DNA from 2 places in the Providencia sp. UF-183 genome. Region 1 is predicted to be linked to the other one. Evidence: predicted binding sites of a transcription regulator. Region 1 holds the regulator's gene; the other holds the start of a gene.
The links. Region 1 encodes Fur, which represses iron uptake genes when iron is present. Its sites were predicted from a motif close to ATAATAATGAGAACNACTATCAA; they were not measured.

Region 1 (7,682 bases):
GCTTGTAGGCGTTTCATTTTATCTATTATATTTTGGTCTATGAAAAAAGAAACCGATATTCGCCGTGGTAGGCATTGTGTATTCCTGATGCACGTCCACTTGGTCCTTGTTACAAAATACAGCCGAAAAATATTTGATCAGGATGCGATTGAAAAACTACGAGGCTACTTCTCCAGTGTTTGTGCCGATTTCGATGTTGAACTGGTTGAAATGGATGGTGAAGGTGATCATGTTCATTTATTGATTAATTATCCGCCAAAATTGGCGAGATCTAATCTGGTTAACAGCCTTAAAGGGGTATCGAGTCGATTACTTCGACGGGATCGCCCTGATATAGCACAACGTTATTACTACAAAGGAGTTTTGTGGACACCCAGTTATTTTGCTGGGAGTTGTGGGGGCGCACCAATATCCATTATCCGCCAGTACATTGAGTAACAGCAAACACCTAGTTAGTTTAAAACCCGCGCCTTATATCCTCGTCCTGAAGGACGAGGTTTTACGGCTCACTGGATAAGTGTTCAAAAAAGCATCACCTACATAGCAAGGGGTGCTTTTTTCTTAAAACCGCGCTTTTTTTCGCCAATCAAACCTATTCCCTCGCCTTGCAGCTATAGCACTAGGGGATTAGCTAGGGTATCATGGCGCGCTGAATTATTGGCACACCCTTTTAGCAGTTATAGACATGGCAAAAGAACAAACTGATCGTACTACTCTGGATTTGTTCGCTGAGGAACGAAGGCCTGGGCGACCTAAGACAAGCCCACTATCACGGGATGAACAATTAAGGATCAACAAACGCAATCAATTAAAACGCGATAAAGTGAATGGATTGCGCCGAGTTGAACTTAAACTAAACGAAGAAGCTGTTGCTGTACTGAATCAGTTAGCTGAAGAAAAAAATATAAGCCGTAGTGAATTAATAGAAGAAATTTTGATGTCACAACTTCAACAAGTTGATGAGACAATACTCAAGTAACGCTATCTTAGTAAATCACACAAATTTGACAGACTTATAAAAGTTTTTTCGCCAGAATAAGGCATAAAATTCTATTTATTTTCGTTCTAAATGAGTTCTAGAAGTTGAGACACTCCTTCTTTCTCTCTTAGAAAAACAAGAGGTTAATCAGTTTATGGCAGTCATCGGTATTTTCTTCGGAAGTGATACAGGTAACACAGAAAATATTGCCAAAATGATCCAAGAAAGATTAGGCAAAGACGTAGCAGAAGTTCATGACATTGCAAAATGCAGCAAAGAAGACATTGAAGCTTTTGACATTCTACTTCTTGGTATTCCAACTTGGTACTACGGCGAAGCACAATGTGATTGGGATGACTTTTTCCCAACATTAGAAGAAATTGATTTTGAAGGTAAACTCGTCGCTCTCTTTGGCTGTGGAGACCAAGAAGACTATGCAGAATACTTCTGTGATGCGATGGGGACTATTCGCGATATCATCGAACCAAGAGGTGCGGTGATTGTTGGGCACTGGCCAACCGAAGGCTACCACTTCGAAGTTTCAAAAGGTATGGCAGATGACAACCACTTTATCGGATTAGCGATTGATGAAGATCGCCAACCGGAGTTAACAGATGAACGAGTGGATGCATGGGTCAAACAAATCTCTGAAGAGATGTCATTAGCTGAAATTCTTGGCTAGTCGATTAAAAACAAGCGTTACTCTTGGCCGAATTCCTTTCCGCTCAAAATGCACCATCGCGGAACGGTCATTCGGTCTAAAATAATCGATTAAATATCCTAATTGGATAGACTTATAAGAGATTATCAAAATAATGAGACAATGCATGGTTTCTATTTTTATTTTCCATGCCTATAATTGTAAATCAGTTTAGAAGACAACTGGATTTATGTTAAAAATGTCTCATTATTGTTAAATTTATGATTTAAGATACAGGACAAACCCGCATGACAGACAACAATAAAGCATTGAAAAATGCTGGACTCAAAGTCACTCTTCCAAGACTTAAGATTTTGGAAGTACTTCAGGAGCCTGAGTGCCACCACGTCAGTGCGGAAGATCTCTATAAAAAGCTGATTGATATGGGCGAAGAGATCGGGCTAGCGACTGTATACCGTGTATTGAACCAGTTTGATGATGCAGGTATCGTTACGCGCCATAATTTCGAGGGTGGAAAATCCGTATTCGAATTAACTCAGCAGCATCACCATGACCACTTAATTTGCTTAGATTGTGGTAAAGTGATTGAGTTTACTGATGAATCGATTGAAACTCGCCAAAAAAATATCGCCGCACGTCACGGTATTAAGCTGTCTAACCACAGTTTGTACTTATATGGCCACTGCGCTGATGGTGATTGCCGCGATAACGCTGACGCACACGAAGCAAAAGAGTAATAAATTAATCACCATCATATTTTGATGGTGACCCATTCTTCAAAAGCCTGATAACCACCATTATCGGGCTTTTTTTATTGTATCCATCCACCGATAAATTAAGCATTCTCAGTGAGAATATCCATAATTTCTTTCATTTACTTTATATTTATCACTAAAATATGTCGTTAAGGTGAAATATTGAAGTGTTCTATAATAAGTTGCAATTCACTTCAAATCCTTTATATTGTTTGACGGATGAACACACCTTCTCTATTTGAGAATATTTACAATGATATCATAGTGATGCATAACGTTATCTAAAATATACCTTGCATCTTTTTTTCATATCACTGTCATATAGTTTATCTAATTAACGTCTAAAATAAGTTCAGTATATTGCTATATAGTTTTACTTTTTTTAATTTAACAAACAATTTAAGTGTAATAAAAAAGTTAAATTACAACTATATGATGTAATTTGTATATTTTTAGCTAGACTTATTTGGATTGTTCTCGTACTTCGTAAGAGATTAACTGATGAAAAAAACATATCTTTTTATTAATACTAGTTTTTTCTTCTGGTTTCTTACTTTAATAGGATGGTTTTTTCGTCATACAGCCATCACCTTATTTTCATTTGTATTATCAATTCTGTTCTTGATCTTATACTTCAATCAAAAAAAGGTAAGTAAAATGTTCACCAAAAGACAAAACAAACAAACCCCTGAAGAAACCCCTACCATTCGTGAACCTGAAATTACTTCTAAGATAGAAGAACACGTTACGATATCAACGCCAACCCTTAGTGAAGAAAAATCGAATACGATAATTTCGAGGGATGTGATGTTTGAAGGTAATATTACCTCTAATGAGCAGGTCCACATTTATGGCAAAGTCGTTGGTAACATTACAGGAAAAGATAATACCGTTAAAGTTATGCTAAATGGCCAAGTGACGGGTAATATTATTTGTAAAGAGTTGATTATTAATGGTCGAGTTGAAGGTGAATGCACCTCTGAATCCATTAGCATTGAAAATAACGGCGAAGTCCATGGAACGATTCACTACAGCAGTTTATCGATTAAAAAAGGTGGCATCCTTTCTGGACAAGCTAAAGTCAAAAATAGTGTTACTCATACAGATAAAGTCACGCAATTAAAAGATAAAGTAAAACATGATGTACCTATCATCAATAATGAAGGTGATAAAGGAATTGCTTCGTTATAAAAATTTGTTTTTCTGCACTAGGATAATGACTAAATAATAAAAATAAGGTGAATGTAATCCACCTTATTTTTAATTTTCAAACTCGCAATATAAGTATATTTTCTTATTTTATTAGGCCATTTGAAACTACGTATATATGCTATGTGTGTTTTAGTCGGTTACCATCATACTTATTTCAATGGTAACCACTATTTATTTAATTCATTAAAAAACCGTAAATGGCATCATCACCATAAACTTAATATCTTTTTCATCTTGGAAGATATTTCCATAACCACCACCATAGCTAGGAATATCGGTATGGTTATCATATTTGGTAAAGTGTAATTTAAAGAGCGTATCTTTTGCTCGACCAGTTTGAACGGTATATAGAATATCAAAGTTCCATGCACTTTCTTTTAAACGCACATCTTGGGCATATTGGGTATTTGTGCTTGGCTTTGCATCCCAACCATAAATATAGGATGTACCCACTTTCCAGCCTGCGAGATCCCAATTTTTAAGGTCGTACATCACACCTGCATATAATGCTTTTTCATTGTTGGCGTTCCAGTCTGAACGACCATCCCACCAAATATCCATACGCCCATTGGATGTCGCCCAGCCCGGCGTCATGCGTTGCAAGAAGTAGCCTTGATTACCTTCCGCTTTAACATAGGTTCCCTCAACTTTAAAATCAAACTGTTCATAGGTATAGCCTAATGTCATCGCTTGCAACCATGCTAAGCCATCATAAACGTCATTGACACCGCCATCAGAAACTTTATCTTTAGAACCATAAAATTGATATGAGAGACGCAAATCGCGTTCAGCAACAGGCACGGCATACGAAACTTTAGCAAAATACTGATCCATATAGTCTTTTGCTTGACCATAAGCCCCTTCTAGCACTAAGTTATTTTTAAAATCATATTTAAACCCAATGGAATGCAAATAGCTGATCCCAGTTTTGCCATCGGCTTCACGGAAATCATACATTGAGCGATACCATGGTGCTTTATAACGGTCTGTCCACATATAGGACATGCTTAACTCACCATTTTGCTCAAAATCAAATACACCACCGACTTCCAAACCACGATAAGTCCCCGGCATGTAACTCCAGTGTGAAGCTAATAATGTTTGCCCAGTAGGTTGAATATACCCCCCTCTTCCCCAGAAAGGACCATATTTTAATTTCGCCGCCGCTTTATAAAACGTTACACCACTACGGTCGCCAGTCCATTTTTCATCCCAACGTGATTTGGCGTCACTAAAACCAATTTCATTGGGTGCAGCAGGGCCACTGTTTGATAATTCGATCGCGGTAAAACCCGCTAAATCCAAACCGATAACATCTTGAAAATAGCCAGATGAAAAGTCTAGGCTGGCATTGAATGTGGAGTGTTTAAGATTATCTGCATACTTTTTATATTTATCGCTATTTGGGTCTAAATCCTTACGAGAACGATCCCTTTGCCAGTAATAAAGTCCACCTGTGAGTTTTGAATCTTCAAGGAATTGTTCTGCGTGAGTCATTGGCTGATACGCGATAGGCAGCATCGCGATGGCGATTTTTAAGACGAGCAACTTCCTGCCAGTATTGACATGTTTATTAACCATTCTTGTATTCCTCTAATATTTTTTATGTTTTATTTTTTCGGCCGAAATACGATTTAACTTTCCATTTAAATCTAAATATTCACAATAACTTATGTTATTTGTGATGTGATTAGCCTATTTTTTGCGACGCGAATTATCAACACAGATACTGGCTTTGTTGCCAAAATATGATCGACGACACATTAATTTTAATTAACCGTCATTATCACACATGATGTTTTTTCACAGGGTGAGATTCAACCAATTGATTTAATAAAGAAATAAAAGAGGCCTTACGATTCATTTGAATTAGATTAAAACAAATAAATTGCTAATTAGTGATTTAAATTTTCCAATAATGCCGTAATTTTGCGTAGCCTATCACCACATTGACATTAAATATTGAGTTTGCCCCAAAAATTCGCCTCAATTTTACGAACATGCTTCAATTTACTGAAAAATATTTTCATTTCTTGTTTATGGTGAATTACCATAAAATTAACGGGAGACAGAAAACTGCCTCCCGCTACATTAACGACTAAAACACATTCAGTTTAATATTTCTCAAACATTGCCTGAATTTTCTGTGGATCTTTCGTTTCAGTTAACGCTAATTGTAATAACACGCGAGCTTTTTGCGGATTTAATCTTTCCGATGCCACAAAACCATATAAATTATCATCAACCTCGGCATTACGAGTTGTATAGCCTGTTGGAACGCGACTTGCACGTACCACAACCACATCCTCTTTTGCTGCCTTCGCTAATGCATCAAATACCGTTTTATACATGTTGCCGTTACCAACACCTGCGCTGATAATCCCCTCTACGCCTTCCTCTCTCAATGCTTTAACAGGAGCAGCGGATGCATTGGCATAGTTATAAACGATACCCACCGCGGGTAATTTCTCTAACTTACTCACATCGAATGCAGCTTTGTCACCACGTGGCTGAGGGGCTTGGAAATAGGTCACTTTGCCATCGTGAATAAAGCCCTCAGCACCTGCGTTAACCGCATCAAATGCCTGTACTTCTGTTGTGCTCATTTTCATCACATTACGGCCTTGAACCACTTTATCGTTCATCGCCATAAGCACACCGCGGTCACCTGCTGATTTATCCGTTGCAAGTACCACTGCGTTATACAAATTTAGCGGGCCATCCGCGCCCAGTGCAGTTGATGGGCGCATCGCCCCGACTAACACAATAGGTTTCTTACAATAGGTTGTTAAATCAAGGAAAAAGGCCGTTTCTTCTAGCGTATCTGTTCCGTGAGTGATCACAAATCCGTCAGTTTTATCGCAGTCCTGATTTATTTTTTTCGCCAACGTCAACCAAACTTGGTCATTCATATCTTGCGAACCGATATTCACCAACTGCTCACCACTTAAATTGGCGATTTTCTTGGTTTCTGGCACTGCATTAATTAACGCATCAATACCCACTTTACCCGCTTGATAGCTAGAAGACGTTGCTGAATCCCCGCCCCCAGCAATGGTTCCCCCCGTTGCCAATACTGTAATATTCGGCTGAGCGATAGCAGATACGGCAAACAGTGAAACCAGTGTTGCGAGCAGCGCTTTATTTCTGTTTTTCATCCTATTTTCCTTTCATTAATAAACTTCAGTTATTATGTGGAATTATGCTGAATTTATTGTGATCTATATAATTATTTTAGGATAAATAATGAGTTTTAAGATGATTTATCTATGAATGAATAAAAAGCGTGAGGTTGAGACAAAAATCCGTATGATAGCCCGTTTGACACACTCTATTCACAAGTGACTGACAATGAGCCAAACATTTATCCCCGGCAAAGACGCCGCTCTTGAAGACTCCATTGATGCATTCCAAACCAAATTAAAAAAATTGGGGTTTGATATTGAAGAAGCGTCATGGTTAAACCCTGTACCAAACGTTTGGTCAGTACATATTCGCGATAAAGAGTGCCCTCTTTGCTTTACCAATGGTAAAGGTGCGAGCAAGAAAGCCGCGTTAGCCTCTGCCCTTGGAGAGTATTTCGAACGTTTATCGACTAACTACTTCTTTGCTGATTTCTACTTGGGTAAATCTATCTCTGAAGGTGACTTTGTCCACTATCCAAATGAAAAATGGTTCCCACTCACAGAAGATGACAGCCTGCCTGAAGGCTTGTTAGACAGTCGTTTGATTAAGTTCTATGACCCTGATGAGGCATTGGCTGCAAGCCAGCTCATTGACCTGCAATCAGGCAATGAAGAACGCGGCATTTGTGCCCTGCCATTTACACGCCAGTCTGATGACAAAACCGTCTATATTCCTATGAATATTGTTGGGAACTTATACGTTTCTAACGGTATGTCCGCAGGTAACACCGCAAACGAAGCGCGTGTACAAGGGCTTTCTGAAGTATTTGAACGCTTTGTGAAAAACAAAATTATCGCGGAAAGCATCAGCTTACCGGCGATCCCAGCAGATGTGATGGCGCGTTACCCAAGCGTAGTGGAAGCGATTGATACCCTTGAAAAAGAAGGCT
Region 2 (7,682 bases), on a different contig from region 1:
CGCAATTTTATATCGATAAGACATAACAACCCCTCCGGCGGCAAAGAGTAAGGATTAGTGCTTTCTTTGTCGATACAAGAGAAGTAAACTCACTATTTAATAAAACAGAACAATAAATGCAATTATGCAAAAAAATCTTAAAAAAATTATCAGTTTCCTTCAGGTTGTGGATTCGGGGTCTTTCACCAAAGCGGCGGATGTTTTAGGCTTGAGTCGCTCAATGGTCAGCGTAGACATCAAGCAATTAGAAACTGAATTGAATGTGAGCTTATTGACACGAAATACCCGCAGCATTGCTCTAACCGAGGTTGGAAAATATTTTTACGAAGACTTTAAACATATTCAAAGCCAGATTGATGAAGCCTTTGAAAAAAGCCAAAACTTAGGTACCAATATTTCAGGCTTATTACGTTTTTCATCCACCAGTGAATTTGGTCAACGCTTTATTCTTCCCTTGCTTCCTGAATTTTGCCGCCTTTATCCTAAGTTAAGATTACAGTATTCCGTCAATTCATCCCTCGATGATTTAATTACAGAAAAGCTCGATTTATCTATTCGCCTTGGTAACTTAAAAAACTCTTCACTTAAGATGAAAAAACTGGGGGAGTATGAAATTTATTTGGTCGCGAGCCCTGAATTTTTACAAGAATATCGAATTAATCAGATAGCAGATCTCACACAAGCTCCTTGGGTCAACCATTCGCTGTTAAATTGGCAAGATACCCAATATTTTTTGCAAAATGAGCAAGGGGAAAAAGTGAGTTTGCCCCCCATTAAAAGCCAATATGAATCAAACTCTGCGGCTGTAATTCACCAAATGGTATTAGCCTCTTTGGGCATCGCTATTTGCCCTGCTTGGCTGGTGAATGAAGATTTAAATGCAAAACGTTTAGTCCGCGTTCTTCCCGAATACAATTTACCCAAGCAAAATATTCAATTACTTTACCCTAATACCTCCATTTTACCTGCGAAGACTCGTGCTTTTATTGATTATTTGGTGTCCCACATGAATTTAAAATAAAAGCTAACTCAAAAGGTTTATTTCTTCCTTTTAAGTCAGCTAAGATCTTATTTATTTTTAAATTCTAAATAGTTTACAACGTTACCCAAAACACGCCATCTGAGCGCAATTGGGTAAATTGCGTTTGGAAATCAATTAAGTTTTGCTCAGGATTTAATTCGCTAAAAGTCTTAGGGTGCATAAATTTTGCCATCGCTTCAATGGCAAATATATTCATCGGGCTGTTATAAAAATTGTGGTAAATTGCCATTACGCGTTTTTCTTTTACCGACGTTAATGAAGAGATCCCTTGCCTATCTAATAATACCGCCAGTTGCTTCTGTGCATCTGATTTGTTTGTACGGTATCCCAAGTTGACAGCCAATGAACGGCGGTTGAAGTTATGCCAATCTGCACCCGTTAAGAAATAGAATTCAGGGTTTAATGTAATAATATTCTCAATCGAACTTTCAGCCCCTTTTGCTGGGAAACTATCTGCCACAAGGTTATTCCCCCCGGCTAAAGACGCTAAAACACCATAACCTGAACGCCCATAGAGCTGGCAGCAATTATCTGCAAATAATCCTGCATTGGCTTCAATTAACACAGAAGGAAATGGCTTAACCAGTTGGGATTCTACTGCCGCCAATTTTTCTTGGTACAGCGTCGCAAACTGAGTTGCTCGTTCTTGCGTGCCTAATAATTCCCCCAATAACAAAATACTTTTTGGGGTATTTTTTACGATATCCATCCGAAAATCGATAAATACCACCTGAATTCCTGCCGCTTCAAGCTGCGGTAAAATTTGGCTATCACGCATCGCACCATAATTGGCTTTATGCATGATGATAACCTCAGGGGAGAGCTCGATCAGCTTTTCAACTTGTAGCCCTGCTTCACGGGTTTTCTTCAGTGTTGGAATTTTTGCTAATTCAGGTAATACGCTAAAATAAGCCTCTTTTAAATCAGGAGCATACTGCGTTAATGAATCACTCCACCCCGTAATACGAGAAATCCCCGTTTTACCCGCGGCAATATCCACCGATAAAATATCACGGCTATCCACTAAAAATAATTTTTCGACGGGAAGATTAACGGTAACTTCACGGCCTTGTAGGTCAGTGATCACTGTTGGCGTTTTTGCCTGTACCCAAAAACTCAGTAAGCACAATAACCCTGTGAGAAATAATTTCATAGGATACCTTTTACTCTAAATTTAAATAATTCTGAATAAATAAAGCCACTGTTAAGTGGCTTTGTCATCGACTAAAACGTCAGGTTAGAACGTCACACTGTAGTTAAGTGCGAAGGTTCTACCGCGACCTTTATAGTCATACAGGTTTGGTGCACCGTATTTCGGGCTATACAGACCTTGCGCACGTTGCCCCCAAATGGTGGAATAGTTTTTATCCAGTAAGTTTTCAACGGCAAAACTCACTTTCCCCACAGGAAGCATATAACTACCTAATAAATCAACGGTATTATAACCATCCAGTTTTTTACCCGCCGCGTCAGTTAAGTTAAATGTCTGCTGGCTTTGTAAGCGTAAGGACCAATCATTCGGCTCCCAGCCTACATAAGCGTTAACTTTTGATGGGCTGGCGAAGTCCACGCTCCATTTTTCCCAGCTACCATTAACTTTGGTTTCCGATTTTTGCAGGTTGAAGTTACTCCCCACGTTCCAGTCTGAATCGTCAAAGAAGTAATCAACGGCACCTTCTACCCCATAAATGCGGCGCTTATCGGTCTTCATGTAGATGGTCATGTCATCTTTATTAATACCGTAGCTTCTATCAGATAAGGAATAATAGGTAGCGACCTGAGTGCGCAGGTTCTCACCTGTATAGCGCCAACCTAACTCAAAGGAGTTAACTTTAATCCCTTTGACTTTAGTATCATTGATATTCACACTTTTATTTAGGTTCCAATGGCCATTCGCATCAGGAGTTTTACCGTAATCTCCCGTGCCATAATATTTTGCAATATCAGGAATTTCAAAACCTTGGGAGAAGTTAAACCACGTTTGTTGCTCTTCAGTTAGATTAACCAACAACCCTGCGTTAAACAGTAAATTGTTATAATCGGTTTTCCCACCAGGTACGGCATCTGCGGATTTACCATTGCCATTCGCAATAGCTTCTTGCTGTGCATAACCAACAAAATCATCCACTTTATTTTCAGTATATTGGTAACGCACACCACCGCTTAAGGTGAACATCGGCGTGATGTCATAACTGCTTTGCAAAAATGTCGCCATGTTTGTGGTGGTATAGCTTGGATAGCGGCCAATTTGAAACGCTTTGGTGAGGTCCATTCCCCCAGACTCTTTCGCACGATCCAAATCAAAAAACATTTGGTTTGCACGAAATTGCTCGTGCTCCGCATCCACACCATAAGTTAACGTCAATTCATCAAGAGGTTGGCTATTAAATGTCAGCTTAGTACCATAGAAATTGGTTTGTTGGTCAGAGGAGCTGATGCTCGAAACCGCTTTCCCTGTCAACGTTGGGAACGGATAAAACTTTTGTGATTCATCACGATAGTAAACCTGAGCAACAAAATCCTGCCCAAACACATCCGCATTTGAATATTGTAAATTAAGCAGGTTACGCTCCGTCCCCGGTAAGCGATCTGAACTTAATTTGCCACTGTTATAGGCTTTCCCATCCCCTTTTACCGCGGAAAAATCTTTGCCTAAATATAGGCCGTGCTTACCATCGGATTCACTCTTATAGTGCTGATAGGTCGCTTGAATCTGTTGTGTTTCATTAATTTTGATGGTGCCTGATGCCATCACATCAAGGCGATCAGAGAATTGTAACCCTGTTTGGGTATTATCAATATTAATCGCGTCACCTTTGCCATCGTACCAACCGCCATAACGTTGATATGCAACAGAAACACGACCATGTGCATTTTCATTGCCACCGCTAACTGCCGCTGCGACATTTTCATCATGATCTTTGCCGTTATTAAAACCCGTTTTCCCACCTAATTGCAGGGAAACTTGTTTTTCTTCTTGGCCTTTTTTCGTCACAATATTAATTAAACCACCACTACTACCGCCACCGTACATTGCCGTTGCACCAGAAATGACTTCAATATGGTTGATATTAAACGGGTCAATCGAATCTAGTTGGCGGCTATCACTGCGTGAAGAGTTAAGGCGAACGCCATCTACCATCACAATCATGGAACGACCGCGCATGTTCATGCCGTAGTTAGTGCGCCCTTGGCCACTCACACTCATTCCCGGAATTAACTGTGATAAAATATCTTTTAACTCTTTCCCACCCTCAGCTTGCTGCTCAATTTCGGCATTATCAATCACCCAAGTGGTTTGTGCCATTTCTGAAACTGATTTATAACCGCGGGTTGCAGAGACCGTAATTTTTTCTTCTTTGTTATCAGCGGCCAATACTGAGGGAGACATAAAGGGGAGTAAGCAAGGGGAGAGAATAAAAAGGTGTTTTATTTTCATTGAGTTAAAACCTTTAAATATAATTATTGATACCATCGTTATCAGTGCCAGAACTAATAACAACACATGATTACATCACAGCTAACTATGTTGCGGAAAAATTATTCGCAATAGTAACTGATAATCATGTTAGATATAAGAATTATTATCATTACAATGATGAATTAAAAGGTTATTTGTGTTAAGTATCGTTTTAAGCGCATCCTTGCGCATATGAATGTGTCTTCCTTATTTCACGCTGGCCACTGCAATATAGTTGAGTTTCCCACGATTTTGACGGAAATGGCGGAACATGCGTAAAAACTGCGGGCGGTTTTCTTTTTTTAATGCATTACGAATAATTTTCATGGTGCCCAATAGACCTTCATCATAAATCAACCCTTTTGGCGATAATAAGGTCATCGGCCCTGTACTGGACATCACATGTTGAAAGCCTGCTTGCTTAAATAAATCAATCCATTGCGCTTGAGGTAGCGGCTGAGCCTTAACATGAATAGCTTGATGCATTTGTGATGCAATATCTTGCGGGTTTTCTGCATCTTTAAATGCAATATCGTGGGTTAATAGGCAACCACCCGGTTTCAGTACGCGGTAATATTCCTGTAATAACTTCGCTTTAGCTTTATCGCCATACATCGTGAGCATTGCTTCGTTAATTACCACATCAAAGCTATTATCTGCAAAAGGCAGCTTTGATGCATCTGCCATTTGAATCGTAATCAAATCGCTTAAACCGTGCTGAGCCACATTCTTTTTCGCTTTCTCCAGTGCCTGTTTATCCATATCAATACCCGTGATATGGCAGCGAAATTGTGAAGCAATTTCGATTGCAGTCGTCCCCATATTGCATGCAATTTCAAGCACTTGACTGTCTTTATGTAAGCCAGATTGGTTCAATAACCACTGAGTCGCAATTTTTCCACCGGGGCGTAAGCGTTTTTTTCCAAGACGAGCTAAAAACTTATGCCCCGCTTCATGTGCTGTAAATGATTGATCCATACATTAACCTCCGAGCTAATGGGTGCACTCATGACTTGGTTCACGTAACATCACCAGTAGCATTTTGGCAGGCTCTAGTGCATCAACGGCATGGGGAATATTAGCTGGCATTCGCACAATTTCACCCGGTTTAGCCGTCACAGGCTTACCATCAATAGTGAGCAACAGGCTTCCCTCCGCTACCATCACAATGGCATCAAAAGGGGCACTGTGTTCAGACAGCGCCTGTCCTTTATCAAAGGCAAATAATGTGATGTTTCCGCCCCCATTTTTAGCAAGCACTCGGCTGGCAATACCTTGTTCGGTATAGTTAATTAATGTGCTGATATTCAGCGCTTCAGCTGGCGTAATAGTGTTATCGCTCATAATTTAATATTCCTTAATTCGATGAGTTTAATGTATTAATTCAAAAATTATCTAAACAGAGGAATGACCCCTTGTGTTTGCCGGCTTTGTTCACAAATTGGCGTAATCGCGACAGGCAACTGGTAAAGCTGTGCAAGGTTTTCTTCGGTTAACGTTTGTTGTGAATTGCCAAATAAATAGTGCCCCTCGTTAAACAATAACAACGAGTGATCAGCGATATGCAGCGCATGCTGCGGGTAATGGCTGGTAAATAACACGGTGATTTCCCGTTGTTGAGCTAAATCCCGCAGTACGCTGAGTACGTTGTCTTGGTTGGCTAAGTCGAGTGCAGAGGTTGGCTCATCAAGCACTAAAATTTGCGGCTCACTTGCCAATGCTCTGGCAATCATGACCATTTGCTTCTCGCCACCACTGAGTCGGTTAAAGGGTTGATCAGCAAAACGATTTAAACCTAAGTAATCCAAACATTGCGCCACAATTTGCTGGTCTTTTTTACTGGGAGAAGCATACCAAGGCAGATGACGAATACGCCCTAAGCTCACCATCGTACGAACAGAATAGTGAAACAGCGAGCCACTAAGCTGTGGCACATAAGCCACGGGGGCATTTAACGAGACTTGCCCTTTTGACCCTTTTTGTAACCCCAGCAATAACCGTAATAAGGTAGTTTTCCCTCTCCCATTTGGTCCTAAAATAGCGCCGATGCTGCCTTTCGGTTGCCTGAAACTTAAGTTAGTGAATAACTGGCGCTGGCCGATTGAAAAATTAAGCTGTTCTACATGGATCATAAGTCAGCCACCTTTTTATTCAGCGTGTGAATTAGAAGCGCAAAAATAGGTGCGCCAATCAATGCAGTGATAACACTGAGAGGGATTTCTGCATTCGTAATACTGCGCGCAAAGGTATCAACAGCAATCATATAAATTCCACCAATCACGGCGCTGGCTGGGAGTAAAATACGGTGATCATGCCCGACAACAATACGTGCAATATGTGGCACAATTAACCCGACCCAGCCAATCGTGCCTGATACCGCCACCGTGGCACTGGTAATCAATGTGACACTAAGCAACACTGCCCAACGTGTCCGATTAATTTTCATCCCTAGCGCCTGCGCATTTTCCTCCCCTAGAGACAACACATTGATGCGAAAACGTAAGGCAAAAATCACCAATACTGAGACTAAAACAACAGGAAAAACAATGGATAGCTTTAAATAGGATGCGCTGGCAAAACTGCCCATCAACCAAAATACAATGGTTTGCAGTGTATTATTTGGATCAGCAAAATAGGTAATCAACGAAATCAGGGCAGCAAAAAAGGCATTAATAATCACCCCAGCGAGGATCAGCATCAGCAACTGGCTTCCTTGACGATTCAAACCCAGTAGGAAAACAAAAATAATCGCGACTAACCCACCAATAAAAGCAAATGAGATAGTTATTAGTAATGACGAAAATAATAAAATGGCTAAGGCGCCACCCAATGCAGCACCGGAGGAAACACCTATAATTTGTGGCCCCACTAATGGGTTACGGAAAATCCCTTGCAACGCAGCTCCTGATACAGCAAGTCCAGCACCAGCAATCCCTGCAATTAACACGCGTGGCAAACGTACGTTCAGCACCACATTTTGTTCGGTACGACTATAGCTCAGCCCCACGTCATTCCCGACCGTCGCATCATAGAGAATATGAAATACTGAAGAAAACGAGACAGGATAGCGCCCGAAACTTAGCGCCAATAGCAGCGTAAACAATAAGCCAACAGTGAAGATTACCCAAAGCAGGCTCGACTTATGCATTCGGTTTCCCCATTAATTGCAGGTAATGCTGG

Region 2: a site for Fur is predicted at 4,617-4,639, ahead of AC4IFT_RS11905 (TonB-dependent siderophore receptor). Genes of this name have one in related genera too.

Annotation. Positions count from the first base shown of each region.
Region 1 covers NZ_JBSICD010000008.1:186,951-194,632, reverse strand. The annotation lists gene AC4IFT_RS10115 (RNA-guided endonuclease InsQ/TnpB family protein) at 1-17, opposite strand, end outside; gene tnpA (IS200/IS605 family transposase) at 40-438, shown strand; gene ybfE (LexA regulated protein) at 686-979, shown strand; gene fldA (flavodoxin FldA) at 1,134-1,661, shown strand; gene fur (ferric iron uptake transcriptional regulator) at 1,928-2,377, shown strand; gene AC4IFT_RS10090 (bactofilin family protein) at 3,053-3,586, shown strand; gene chiP (chitoporin ChiP) at 3,791-5,188, opposite strand; gene ansB (L-asparaginase 2) at 5,722-6,765, opposite strand; gene ycaO (30S ribosomal protein S12 methylthiotransferase accessory factor YcaO) at 6,959-7,682, shown strand, end outside.
Region 2 covers NZ_JBSICD010000011.1:45,057-52,738, forward strand. The annotation lists gene AC4IFT_RS11890 (MFS transporter) at 1-24, opposite strand, end outside; gene AC4IFT_RS11895 (LysR family transcriptional regulator) at 125-1,021, shown strand; gene AC4IFT_RS11900 (ABC transporter substrate-binding protein) at 1,095-2,195, opposite strand; gene AC4IFT_RS11905 (TonB-dependent siderophore receptor) at 2,280-4,481, opposite strand; gene AC4IFT_RS11910 (class I SAM-dependent methyltransferase) at 4,710-5,480, opposite strand; gene AC4IFT_RS11915 (cupin domain-containing protein) at 5,496-5,846, opposite strand; gene AC4IFT_RS11920 (ABC transporter ATP-binding protein) at 5,894-6,634, opposite strand; gene AC4IFT_RS11925 (FecCD family ABC transporter permease) at 6,631-7,650, opposite strand; gene AC4IFT_RS11930 (ABC transporter substrate-binding protein) at 7,643-7,682, opposite strand, start outside.